3 regions of the Ochrobactrum teleogrylli genome follow, and region 1 is predicted to be linked to each of the others. Evidence: predicted binding sites of a transcription regulator. Region 1 holds the regulator's gene; each other region holds the start of a gene.
The links. The regulator LexA, encoded in region 1, represses DNA repair genes until DNA is damaged. The targets are predictions, from matches to a motif close to TGTTCNNNNTGTGTTCNG.

Region 2: a site for LexA is predicted at 2,041-2,058, ahead of ruvC (crossover junction endodeoxyribonuclease RuvC). Genes of this name have one in related genera too.
Region 3: a site for LexA is predicted at 1,624-1,641, ahead of ssb (single-stranded DNA-binding protein). Genes of this name have one in related genera too.

The regions. Positions count from the first base shown of each region.
Region 1 is NZ_JBBHKQ010000001.1:406,688-410,898, reverse strand. It holds gene trpC (indole-3-glycerol phosphate synthase TrpC) at 1-114, shown strand, start outside; gene moaC (cyclic pyranopterin monophosphate synthase MoaC) at 119-604, shown strand; gene WIX40_RS02055 (molybdopterin molybdotransferase MoeA) at 641-1,858, shown strand; gene lexA (transcriptional repressor LexA) at 2,099-2,827, shown strand; gene WIX40_RS02045 (ComEC/Rec2 family competence protein) at 2,914-4,211, opposite strand, start outside.
Region 2 is NZ_JBBHKQ010000001.1:3,430,859-3,435,069, reverse strand. It holds gene ruvB (Holliday junction branch migration DNA helicase RuvB) at 1-810, opposite strand, end outside; gene ruvA (Holliday junction branch migration protein RuvA) at 851-1,468, opposite strand; gene ruvC (crossover junction endodeoxyribonuclease RuvC) at 1,476-1,997, opposite strand; gene rcdA (protease adaptor protein RcdA) at 2,219-2,725, opposite strand; gene WIX40_RS16040 (OpgC family protein) at 3,263-4,211, opposite strand, start outside.
Region 3 is NZ_JBBHKQ010000001.1:1,872,460-1,876,670, reverse strand. It holds gene uvrA (excinuclease ABC subunit UvrA) at 1-901, opposite strand, end outside; partial or broken gene WIX40_RS08795 (hypothetical protein) at 1,011-1,236, opposite strand; gene ssb (single-stranded DNA-binding protein) at 1,828-2,352, shown strand; gene phnF (phosphonate metabolism transcriptional regulator PhnF) at 2,471-3,214, opposite strand; gene phnG (phosphonate C-P lyase system protein PhnG) at 3,377-3,871, shown strand; gene phnH (phosphonate C-P lyase system protein PhnH) at 3,871-4,211, shown strand, end outside.

The sequences.
Region 1 (4,211 bases):
GATTGCCTGCGATTGGAAAAATCCGGCATCGGCACGTTCCTCATCGGCGAAAGCCTGATGCGCAAGGACGATGTTGCCGCCGCCACACGCGAACTCCTGACCGGCAAGGCCTGATGTCATGACCTCGGACACGGCCAGGCTCACGCATCTCGACCAGAAAGGCGCCGCCAATATGGTGGATGTCGGCTCCAAGGACGAGACCGAGCGTCAGGCCGTCGCCGAAGGCAGCGTGACCATGAAGCCGGAAACGCTGGCGCTCATATTGGCGGGCGACGCAGCCAAGGGCGATGTGATCGGAACCGCGCGGCTTGCGGGCATCATGGCCGCGAAAAAGACCGCCGACCTCATTCCGCTTTGCCACCCGCTGATGCTGACCAAGGTCGCGGTGGATATTGTACCGGACCATGCGCTGCCGGGCTTGCGCGTTCGCGCACTTGCAAAGCTCAAGGGCCGCACCGGCGTGGAAATGGAAGCTCTGACCGCTGTATCCGTGACGTGCCTGACGATCTATGACATGGCCAAGGCTGTCGATCGCCATATGGAAATCGGCAATATCCGCGTTGTGGAAAAGTCTGGTGGCAAGTCCGGCGACTGGAAGGCGTGAAACGTTCCGACAAGTTTGAGTTCGAGAGGAAATACGATGTCCCTTCTCCCGGTCGAAGATGCTCTGGCGCGTATACTCTCCTCCGCAGAACCGCATGGCCTCGAAACCGTTGCGTTGAACGAAGCGGGCGGGCGCGTTGTTGCCCGCGCCGTTGAGGCGCATTTCCTGCAACCGCCTTTCGACTGCTCAGCCATGGACGGCTATGCTTTGATTGCGCCAGCAGATACCACCTATCCGCTTCAACTGAAGGTTATCGGCGAATCCGCTGCTGGCAAGCGCTTCGACGGTTCACTCCTCCCCGGACAGGCTGTGCGTATTTTCACTGGCGCACCGATGCCGGAAGCTGCCGATACGATTGTCATCCAGGAACATACCGAGCGATCTGGCGATCAGCTAACCATACTCGAAGGCATAGCCACGGGGCGTCATATCCGCCGGGCTGGTCTCGATTTTGCGCCGGGCAAGACTGTTCTGTCCGTTGGCCGCGAACTGGACGCACCCGCTTTGTCACTGGCTGCGGCCAGCGGCAATCCAACGCTTGATGTGTTTCGCAAACCTCGCATTTCTATTTTGGCCACCGGCGACGAACTTGTGCCGCCGGGAGCCGACCCCGGCCCGGACCAGATTGTCGCGTCAAACAGCGTCGGCATTGCCGAAATCGTGCGCCGCGCCGGTGGCAAGCCTGAAGATATGGGAATCATTCCGGACGATCCGGCTCAGATCGAAGCGGCTATCGCCTCCGCTCTCGACAGCGGCATCGACGTACTGGTGACCATCGGCGGCGCCTCGGTCGGTGACCGCGATTACGTCCATGGCGCATTACGCAATTGCGGTGTCGAACTGGACTTCTGGAAAATCGCCATGCGCCCCGGAAAGCCGCTGATGTATGGACGCAAGACCGTCAATGGCAAAACCGTTCACATAATCGGCCTGCCAGGCAATCCGGTTTCAAGTCTTGTTTGCAGTCTGGTTTTTCTCCGTCCGCTTATCGCGAAACTTGCAGGCACCGATTTGACGGCGGATATCCGCCCGGCGAAACTCGGTCAGGCGATGCCCGCCAATGACCATCGCCGCGATTTTGTGCGCGCAACGGTCGAATCACAAAGCGATGGAACACTGCTGGTGACACCGTTTCCAGTACAGGACTCGTCCATGCTGACGGCCCTTGTCGGTTGCAATGCACTGCTCATTCGTGATGAAAATGCCCCGGCAGCCGCTGCGGGCACACCGTGCCGTGTTCTGATGTTGCGCTGATAGGTGTGAAAAGCCGCGCTTTCACAACCTCGAATGAACACGAAGTAACAAACGTAATTGTTTGAAAACAAACCGTTTCATCAAACACCGAGCCCCACCTCACACCCTTCCGTGAACAGAACCGCAACAAGGCGCGCACCCGTTAATCATTTTAAAACCATTGCAGAACAAGACTGGAACATATAGTGTTCGTTCTGGTTTTGTTTTTCTCGATTCTTATCTGGCCGGAGGGTGTCGCGCATGTTGACCCGTAAGCAGCACGAGCTTCTGCTGTTCATTCATGACCGTCTGAAAGAAACGGGCATTCCGCCATCTTTTGACGAAATGAAGGAGGCGCTCGATCTTGCTTCCAAGTCGGGCATACATCGGCTGATCACCGCTCTGGAAGAACGCGGTTTTATTCGCAGACTGCCGAACCGAGCGCGTGCCCTTGAGGTGCTGCGGCTACCGGATTCGATTGCACCGGGGCTGAACGCGCAGAAGAAATTCGCACCGAGCGTCATTGAAGGCAGTCTGGGCAAGGCGCCGCCTGCGCCCGCGCAACCATTGCGCCCTGCCCCGGTTGCGATCAATGACGATGTGTCGGCAACCGTGTCGGTGCCTGTCATGGGACGCATCGCTGCCGGTGTGCCGATCTCCGCCATTCAGAACCAGACGCATTCGCTCAGCCTTCCGCCGGAAATGATCGGCGCGGGCGAACATTATGCGCTGGAGGTCAAAGGTGACTCGATGATCGATGCCGGAATTTTCGACGGTGACACGGTGATCATCAAGCGCGGTGACATGGCCAATCCGGGCGAGATTGTCGTGGCTCTGGTCGATGATGAAGAAGCGACCTTGAAGCGCTTCCGCCGCAAGGGTGCGTCGATTGCGCTTGAAGCGGCAAACCCCGCTTACGAAACGCGCATCTTCGGTCCCGACCGCGTGCGCGTACAGGGCAAGCTGGTCGGTCTGATCCGCCGGTATTGATCAGAGGTTGTCCGTTTTGGGCGATTTGGGTCGCAATGGTAGTTTACCGGACTGCCGGAATAACTGATCTCATAGCCGCCATGCGGTCATTCACATTTGCCCGGCTCCTGATTGTCATCAGCCGGACAATTTGACACCACCACCTGCGCAGTCCTTTTCTTTTTATATTCCCAATCTGGCAGTCCCCGCGCTGCGCGGGAATAGAGCCGAAATAGATGCCACGGACGCCGTGGCTCATCGATGGCGAAGGCCAGCGTGTCGTCGTAACGCGGATCAGCAAATCTGGGCTGTTGCGGTGGAGCGCCGCTTTCGTCGGGCGAGGTGCTTGAAAGCTTCACGGTGGGAACATTGGCGGCGTCTTTCTTGTCACCCAATTTGATTTCAACCGTCCCGCGCAAGGCCAGATCACGCCGGTTGAGAACGAGCTTATTCGTGCGCGTGCATCCTGGCATTTCGCCAGCTACAGCCAGAATAATCACATCGCCAATGTCACAGGCGATATCCTGAACTGTCGGATCAGCCGTATATACAAGCACGCGCCCGTCGCGCAGCGTGATCGTGCACAATCCATCCTCGCAGATAAAGCCGTCCGTCGGGATTCCTCTGAGCCGGTCCTTTGCGTGTTGCGGTATCAGAAATTGCGATGCGAGATAGGCAGTTTGCCAATTATCGACCGTGAACTTGGATGGTCTGTCGCGGTTCACGGCAAAACGCCCATCGGACAGTCGAACCCCAACCAGCTTAGCATCTTCCGAGATCACGACATCTGGAAACGGCTCGCGTACAAAGGCGATAAATCCCAATAAAACAAATGGTAAAGCGAGAATCTTGAATCTGGTTGTGAACAGGACCGCAATCACAAGCGCTATGGTCCAGAAAGCAAGCGCTGTGAGCGGCATCGCGCCCGGATTGCCTTCCGGGGACCAGGACGCCACGAAACTTGCAATCTCGCGCACGATCCACACACCGGAACCAGCAAGGGACAATGGTATCCAGTCGAGACCGAGCGGCATCAACACCAAACCGAAAACAGCAAAGGGCATGACCAGAACGGCAATCACCGGATCAGCCAGCACATTGCCAATCAGCCCCAACGGTGCGGTATTGTTGAAGTGGTAGGCAGCGAAAATACCGCTTGCAAGCCCAGCCAATAACGACGTTCCTGCAGCGGCAAAGACAAAATTCAACGCCTTGGCTGCCAATCCGCCGACTGGCGCTGCAACGCGCCTTTCCATATCCTGCAGCTTCTTGGCCTTGCGCGCGCTCCACCAGGCATAACCGGCGATCAGGGCAGCTGTCGCCGAATAGGACATTTGAAAACTAGGCCCCAATATTTCATGCGGTGAAATCGCGATGGTCACCATTCCGGCGATTGCCAGATTGC
Region 2 (4,211 bases), 3.0 Mb from region 1:
CGCGATGATATTGAGGTAACGCCGGTCGAGCTGGTCGAGGCCGCGATTATCCACTTCAAGCCGCGACAACGCTTCATCGGCAATCTTGCGGTCGATGACGTCGCTACCGGCGACCAGCGCGAAATCGCGCACACGGCGCAGCAGGCGTCCGGCGATGCGCGGCGTGCCTCGCGAGCGGCGCGCGACTTCCAGCGCACCATCCGGCGAAATGCCCATCTGCATGATGCGCGCGCCACGGCGCACGATATATTCGAGTTCCTCGACGGTATAGAAATTGAGCCGTACCGGAATGCCGAAGCGATCGCGCAAAGGCGTGGTCAGGAGACCAAGACGCGTCGTCGCCGCAACCAGCGTGAATTTGGCAAGATCGATCTTTACCGAGCGCGCTGCCGGGCCTTCACCAATGATCAGATCGAGCTGGAAATCTTCCATCGCCGGATAGAGAATTTCTTCCACAGCGGGGCTCAGACGATGAATTTCATCGATGAAGAGCACGTCGCGCTCTTCGAGATTGGTCAGCAGAGCCGCCAGGTCGCCAGCCTTGGCGATGACCGGGCCGGAGGTGGAGCGGAAATTGACGCCCAGCTCCTTGGCCATGATCTGCGCCAGCGTCGTCTTGCCGAGACCGGGAGGTCCGACGAACAGCACATGATCCAGCGCTTCGCCGCGCACCTTGGCCGCTTCGATGAAGACCTTGAGGTTGGCGCGCGCCGTTGCCTGCCCCACGAAATCGTCAAGCGTCTGCGGGCGCAGCGTATTGTCTTCGTCCACGCGTTTGTCGGCATCGATGAGAGGGTTGCGGTCGCTCATGCCTTCCTCCTCGCATGAACATATCGCCGACACAAGCTAATCACCGCGACAATTCCTTCAAACCAAGCCGGATGAGCTTTGCCGAATCGGCATCCTCGCCCGCTTCTTTCAGCGCAGCCGCGACGGCATTCGCCGCCTGATCGCGCGAATAACCGAGATTGGAAAGCGCCGACACGGCATCCGCGACGGGGGCCGGGGCCGCACCGGCTCCAAGTTCCTGCTTGAGCCCGATGGTGCCGCTCGCCTCACCAGCGAAAGCCGGGGCCTTGTTCTTCAATTCGGTGACGATGCGCTCCGCCACTTTCTTGCCGACGCCCGGCGCACGCGACACCATGGCGATGTCTCGCAGCGCAATCGCATTGGCAAGTTCCGACGGCGACAATGTGCCAAGCACGGCCAGAGCCACCTTGGCGCCGACGCCCTGCACATTTTGCAGCAGGCGGAACCACTCACGCTCAAGCTGATTGGCGAAACCGTAAAGGCGGATCATGTCCTCGCGGACATAGGTTTCGATGAACAAAATGGCCGCCTCGCCCGCTCCGCCGAGATTGCCCAGCGTGCGCGCCGAACAAAACGCCACATAGCCGACGCCATGCACGTCGATGACTGCATGATCCTCGGCAATTTCATCGATCACGCCCTTAAGCTTGCCGATCATTCCGGTTCTACCCCGCTAACAACGCCTGCATCCGGCGGGCGCTTACAATGCTCTGACGATGATGGGCATGGCAAATGGCAATAGCCAACGCATCGGCGGCATCGCTCGTATCGAACGACGCACGCGGCATCAGTACTTTGACCATCATGTGAATCTGTTGCTTTTCGCCGTGACCGACGCCGATCACCGCTTTTTTGACCGCATTCGGCGCATATTCCGCCACCGGTAGACCTGCCTGGGCCGGTGCCAGCAGCGCGATGCCGCGCGCCTGGCCAAGCTTGAGCGTTGCGGTCGCATCCTTGTTGACGAAAGTATGTTCGACCGCAGCTTCATGCGGCATGAATTCATGCAAGACTTTGGAAAGCCCCTCATGCAACTGGCAAAGACGCGAGGCGAGATCCATCTCGGCATTCGACGTCACCGTGCCCGAGCCGATGAAGTGCAGCGAATTGCCAAGCGATTCGACAATGCCCCACCCCGTGCGGCGCAGGCCCGGATCGATGCCAATAATGCGAATCGTTTCTTTCATAAGCGAACCCTATCCTCAGACGGATTCACTTGACAGCAGAAAAGTGAACAAAAGAGAAACATGCGCCGAGAGCACGGTCGGGGCAGCGCAGATTTCGGTTATGACGACCCGAAAATGGTGGGCTTTGAGAACCGGAGCGCAGCGTACATAAGGTACGTGAGCACCTGAAGCGGAAAACAACGCCATTAGCAGGCCGTCAAAGCCGAAATATCAGCTGTCCCTCAAGACGCGCCGAAAGCCGTCTTCAGCAACACAATCTGTTCGGAAACCGGGTTGTCGTGCGGATTGGTCTGCAAGGAAACCACATCTCCATAGACTTCTCGGTCCATGCGGCGCACGCGCGCCTGCAAACGCATCGAGCGCTCCACGAGTTCGGCAAAAGCTGCAGGCAACTCGTTCCAGCCCGGCGCGCCCTCTCCAGCCGATGGCGTGTCGAGACGCACCTTGGCCTTTTCGGCAGACACCTGCTGGCGGTTCATTTCACCGTTGCGGGCGGCGCGCTGGAGCAGCAGCCAGGAAGCGATCTGCATGAGACGGGTGGTGAGGCGCATTGATTCGGCGGCATAGAGGGTTGCAGCAATCCGGGACAGGTTGCGCGCTTCTTCACGGCCTTCACCGTCGAGATAGCTTGCCGCTTCCTCGACCATATCCATGCCCTGGCTGTAGATCGGCTTGAACGAATCCGAGAAGACCATGCGCTCCGCGAGGCTGATCATATTGCTCGGCATCTGTCTCTGTTCGCTAATCACTGCTCTGCCACCTTGCGTGACCGCCTGCATCGGCGGCCCATTCCGTTGCCCGCATCCATCCGAAAAATGGACGCGACTGAAAATTGCTGAACCGTCTTTCGATCACGCAGGACGTTCGGACGGAACTGTCATGACAAACAAGTCCACGATAAACTGCACCTTCATGCACGGTCGCGCAAGATTATGTTTAACGTTCGGTTAACATTTTCAAGGGGTAGTTAACTATCCCTGCAAGCAGAACGGGTCGAACCGGTTTCCGGTTCCCCTCATGCGTTTAAACGCTGGCGGCTAGAGCCTTGCAGGCACAAAAAAAGAGCCGCAATGGCGGCTCTCAGGAGTTTAACAGGGAGGCGTCAAACAGAGTGGCAAAACCACTCGGTAAGAATCCAGCCGAACTGGATGTAAATGATTAAACCCTCTTAAGATTAATGAATGGTTAATTTTGAGTTGGACCTGTGGAAAATGCCAGCGGGACGGCCGCGCAGAAAGAAAAAGCCGCCCGAAGGCGGCTTTTTATCAATAGCGCTGCAGCGCTGGCTGCGGCTTCGGTCCTGACTGCATCTTCACCGGCTCGGCGGCAGGCACTACAGGCTTGGCAGATTTGGCAGCCGCACCGTTCTTGCCCCAGCCAATTGTCGGCAGCCACTCCAGATAATAGGCCAGCGCGAACTGCATCACGATACCGGTTGCGATCAGCAGCGTGTCGTAAGGCAGACCACCCGGGTTCACGAGCTTCATCACCTGCGCCACCATGGCAAGCAGCGTGCCTGCGATAAACACCGGCAGCGAATGCTTGCCGAGGATGGCGAGCGGATTATCCGGCGCGGTGCGGGCGATATTGTTCAGCGTCGGCACAACGGCAATGAGATAAGCCATCGCCAGAATGTGCAGCAGACGGGGGCCCGACAGGAAAGTCTTGTCGAAACCGGTGATGACCATCGGCAGGCCCATCGAGGCATCGATCCCCCAAAGCGGAATGCGGACCCAGGCCAGCGCCAGCACCAGATAGCCAACGGCAAGGGCGATCAGCGCCGGATGGTTGGGCAACTGGCCGCCGCGGCGCACATGCATCACGCCTGCAATGCCGATGGCAAACAGGAACTGCCAGGAAAGCGGGTTCAGGAACCAGACGCCTTCCGTCGGATAATTGATCGGCGCGACGTTATAAAGTCCCGACAGGAACCACACTACGCCCGAGACACCCAGCATCAGGGGCAGGCTGATGCGCGCCAGCAGTAGCAGCATCGGCGTCAGAACCAGCATGACGGCATACATCGACAAGATGTTGTTATAGCCCAGCTGATGGCCCAGCGTGACGAGACCGAACAGCGATTCCACCGGGTGCTTGAGCAGCGGCTCGATATTGATTTCCTTGAGCAGATCGGCGCGCTTCAGAAAAATCGCAGCGGAAGCAAAGATGGCAATCGTCGCCATGGTCGTCATGATGTGGGTCGTATAAAGCACA
Region 3 (4,211 bases), 1.5 Mb from region 1:
AGGTCGGGCAGGCGCCAAAGGGATTGTTGAACGAGAACAGGCGCGGCTCGATTTCCGGGATCGTGAAACCGGAAACCGGACAGGCGAATTTTTCTGAGAACAGAATGCGCTCGTGGGTCTCGTTGGCCGACTTATTGGCTGCGCCGCCTTCCGCCGTTTCTTCGGGCGGAAGCGGCTTGTCGGCGAATTCAGCGACGGCCAGACCGTCGGCGAGCTTGAGGCAAGTTTCTAGACTGTCGGCAAGGCGCGAGGTGAGGTCAGGGCGCACGACGACGCGGTCTACCACCACATCAATATCGTGCTTGTATTTCTTATCGAGCGCCGGAACATCGGCAATCTCGTAGAAAGTGCCGTCCACCTTGACGCGCTGGAAGCCCTTCTTCTGAAGCTCTGCCAGTTCCTTCTTATATTCGCCCTTACGCCCGCGTACGATCGGCGCCAGAATGTAAAGACGCGTGCCTTCTTCCAGAGCGATCACACGATCAACCATCTGGCTGACGGTCTGGCTTTCAATGGGAAGGCCAGTTGCAGGCGAATAAGGCACGCCCACACGCGCGAAAAGAAGGCGCATATAGTCGTAGATTTCGGTGACAGTGCCGACCGTCGAGCGCGGATTACGGCTCGTCGTCTTCTGTTCGATGGAAATGGCGGGCGACAGACCATCGATCTGGTCCACATCCGGCTTCTGCATCATTTCCAGAAACTGGCGCGCATAAGCCGAGAGGCTTTCCACGTAACGACGCTGGCCTTCCGCATAAATCGTGTCGAAGGCAAGCGACGACTTGCCCGAGCCGGAAAGGCCTGTCATGACGATCAGCTTGTCGCGCGGCAAATCAAGATCGACATTTTTAAGATTGTGCTCGCGCGCGCCACGTATGGAAATGAATTTCTGATCGCTCATTCCGCGTCCTGCCTGCTTCGTGATGCCATGGATAGATTGGCCCCGGCGATGAACCGCCGCGCCAATCCCATAATATGGGGCGAAGCCCTCCAAAGAAGAAGGGGCTTGGTTATCCTAATTTGCGCTCTTGTATCACCGGAACAAATATCGAACAACCAAGCTTCTGATAGGCGATACGAAATGTGAACGCAAGAGCGTTGACTGTCACTCCTGACAGGAGCACACTTCTCTTACTCGCTGATGCGAAGAGGTATTGCGGAGGGATGACGCGATATCGGCAAGAGGTTCGCAGGAGGCGGGAAATCCGGTAGGGAGGTAAAGGAGCATGAGTCCACCTGACTACACTGCCTAGCTTTCACACAGATGAAAGCACAATCGATCTTTGTCGCGGATGCGTTCTTTCGCAAGGAACAATGCATCGTTGGTGAGAAGTTCGATTGCCGAAAATCTATATATGCGCGGAAAACGATTGGCCGCGTGCCTTCGAGTTCCGAAAGATTTTGTCGACGAATTAATGCCGACATATGAGCTTTGCTCAAACCCCAAGCCCCGCGCGCCAAAGAAACAGTGAGCGGCGGGGCTTTTCATTGTCTGACTGTGACGCGCTTTGTTGTATCTTCGGCTGTCGCTATGCGGCGGGTCAGGCATTCTCCTCGTTAGTCACTGGACCTCGTTAGAAATGAGGGATGTTTTGTCGATTTGATGCCACAAGCACTTGCATTTTGAACAAAACAAGAACATAAACTCTGTGGACATTGACCATTCCCCGCCCGGGAAATTGAGCGTCATGCGCGCCAGTCCTGTAAGGTGGGTAATTGAGTTTCAGGTGATGGCGCAATTCATGCGCCTGATCCTTCTTTAGGAAAGCGCTCTTGTGAGGATTTCAGATCCGGCGAGGCGCGCATGAGACCCGGAGTAGGTTTTCGATGGCTGGTAGCGTCAACAAGGTCATTCTGGTCGGCAATCTCGGTGCCGATCCGGAAATTCGTCGTCTGAATTCAGGCGATGTGGTTGCCAATCTGCGTATTGCGACCTCGGAAAGCTGGCGTGATCGCCAGTCCGGCGAGCGCAAGGACCGCACCGAATGGCATAGCGTTGTTATTTTCAACGAAAACCTTGCCAAGGTCGCAGAGCAATATCTGAAGAAGGGTGCCAAGGTTTATATCGAAGGCGCGCTCCAGACCCGCAAGTGGCAGGATCAGAACGGCAACGACCGTTATTCGACGGAAGTTGTGCTACAGAAGTTCCGTGGTGAGCTTCAGATGCTCGATAGCCGTGGTGAAGGCGGCGATCAGGGCCGTTCTTTTGATCGCGGCAGCGGTGGTGGACGTAATCAGATGTCGGATTATTCCGGCGGTGGTGGCGATTTCGGTTCGTCCGGACCGTCTTCTTCGGGTGGCGGCGGTGGCGGTGGGTTCTCCCGCGATCTCGACGACGAAATTCCATTTTGATGAATCTAACGGGCGCTTTAGGCGCCCGTTTCATTATGGTTAGACGGTTTGTTAAATCGGAACCTTATAAATTAATATTATCTAACTGAATAATAAAGAAATTTCCGAGCTTATCAGCTCAATATGTATCGATCGAAAACTCCATGCGATCCGCAGAAAACCGCGTCAGAGAATATTGAAGAGGCTGACCGTTCGTATCGACATTGATGGCGCGTGCCATCAGCACGATAGCACCGGGCGAGAGCTTCAGATGTTTCAGGTCATCTGAATCAGCGTGCTGGGCAGATATGGTTGTCGATTTGCGGAAATAATCCTCGATACCAGCTTTCCTGAGCGCCCAGGTAATAGACCCGTTTTCAGCATAGTCAGCAGCAAAATCGGGAAAGCGCGCCGCATCCACCCAATGCGTTGCGCGCGATACAGGGCGTCCATCGGCACTATGCGCCGTCTCAAGCCGCGTGACTTCGCTTCCGGCGGCGATGCCCAGGGCTTCGGCTATTTCGGCGGTCGCGACTTCGGTGCCGCTGCTGAGCAATATGCCTTTGACTTCGCTCGCCTGCGTGCCCAGTGACTGTGAAATGCGGGTGCGTGGCCCGATCTGGTAGGTCAAACGCTTTGCATTGGCGACGAATGTGCCGCGACCCTGTTCGGCACGAAGTACGCCTTCCTGCGTCAACGCGGCAATGGCGCTGCGCACCGTATGGCGGTTGACGCCGAAGCGATCCGCAAGCTCCATTTCGGCAGGCATGCGCGCGCCGGACTGAAGTTTCCCGGCCATGATGTCGCCGCGTATCTCATCGGCAATCTGCCGCCAGATCGCCACGCCGCTATTTCTTTCAATTCGTCTGGTCTTTGTCATCAACTGTCATCGTCCTGTCATTGGCAGGGAGTAATAATTTTGTTATTGTATGGTTGTCTAGATAAATAGACAAATATGCAAGGCAAGTCAACGGAATTGAACAGGGCGGAAAAGCTCATGCAAACGACAGAGCCCAAGGCAGGCAATGGCACTGCCGCCGGTGGGATGCACGCCTCGGCCAGCAACGACAAGTCCGGCAACAGCAAGGCGCTTGACGCGGTGCAGGCTGCACGACAGGCCAGCATGGCAACGCTTGCGCAGGCAAGCGGCGAAGAGCTGAAAGCTTTCTGGCAGAATTGGTCGGACAAGCCTGATTTCGAAATTCTCCGTGGTCCGGAAACAGGACTGGTAATGCTGCGCGGCCGTATCGGCGGCGGCGGTGCGCCTTTCAATGTCGGCGAGGCGACGGTGACGCGCGCGACTGTGCGTCTGACCGATGGTTCCGTCGGGCATTCCTATGCTCTCGGTCGCGATCAGGAAAAGGCACGACTGGCCGCTTTGTTTGATGCGCTCTGGACCGACGAAGCGCGCCGTGAAGCGGTGGAGCGTCAGGTCCTCGACGTCTTGCGCAACCGGCTGGAACAGGCCGACACAAAACTGCGCAGCGAAGCTGCTGCCACCAAAGTTGATTTCTTCACCATGGTTCGGGGAGACAATTGATGCTGCATTCTTCACCCCATTCGTCTCCGGCCTTCGAAGGTGGTTTGGCAAATCCGGTCACCGACGCCCAATCGGCATTTCATGCCGTCATGCATGCGATGGCCAATCCGGGCCGCGTCTACGCTCTGACCCGGGCTGCCACGCCGCCCCAGCCATTGACGCCGGAACTGGGCGTCATAGCCGCCACCTTGCTCGACCATGATGCCACCGTCTGGTGCGACCGCGCCATTGCAGCCGATGCAGACGCTACAGCCTGGCTGACATTTCAAACCGGCGCGCCGCAGGTTGAATCTTCCGCTTCTGCGCAATTCGCATTGGTTACCGATGCTTCGCTGTTGCC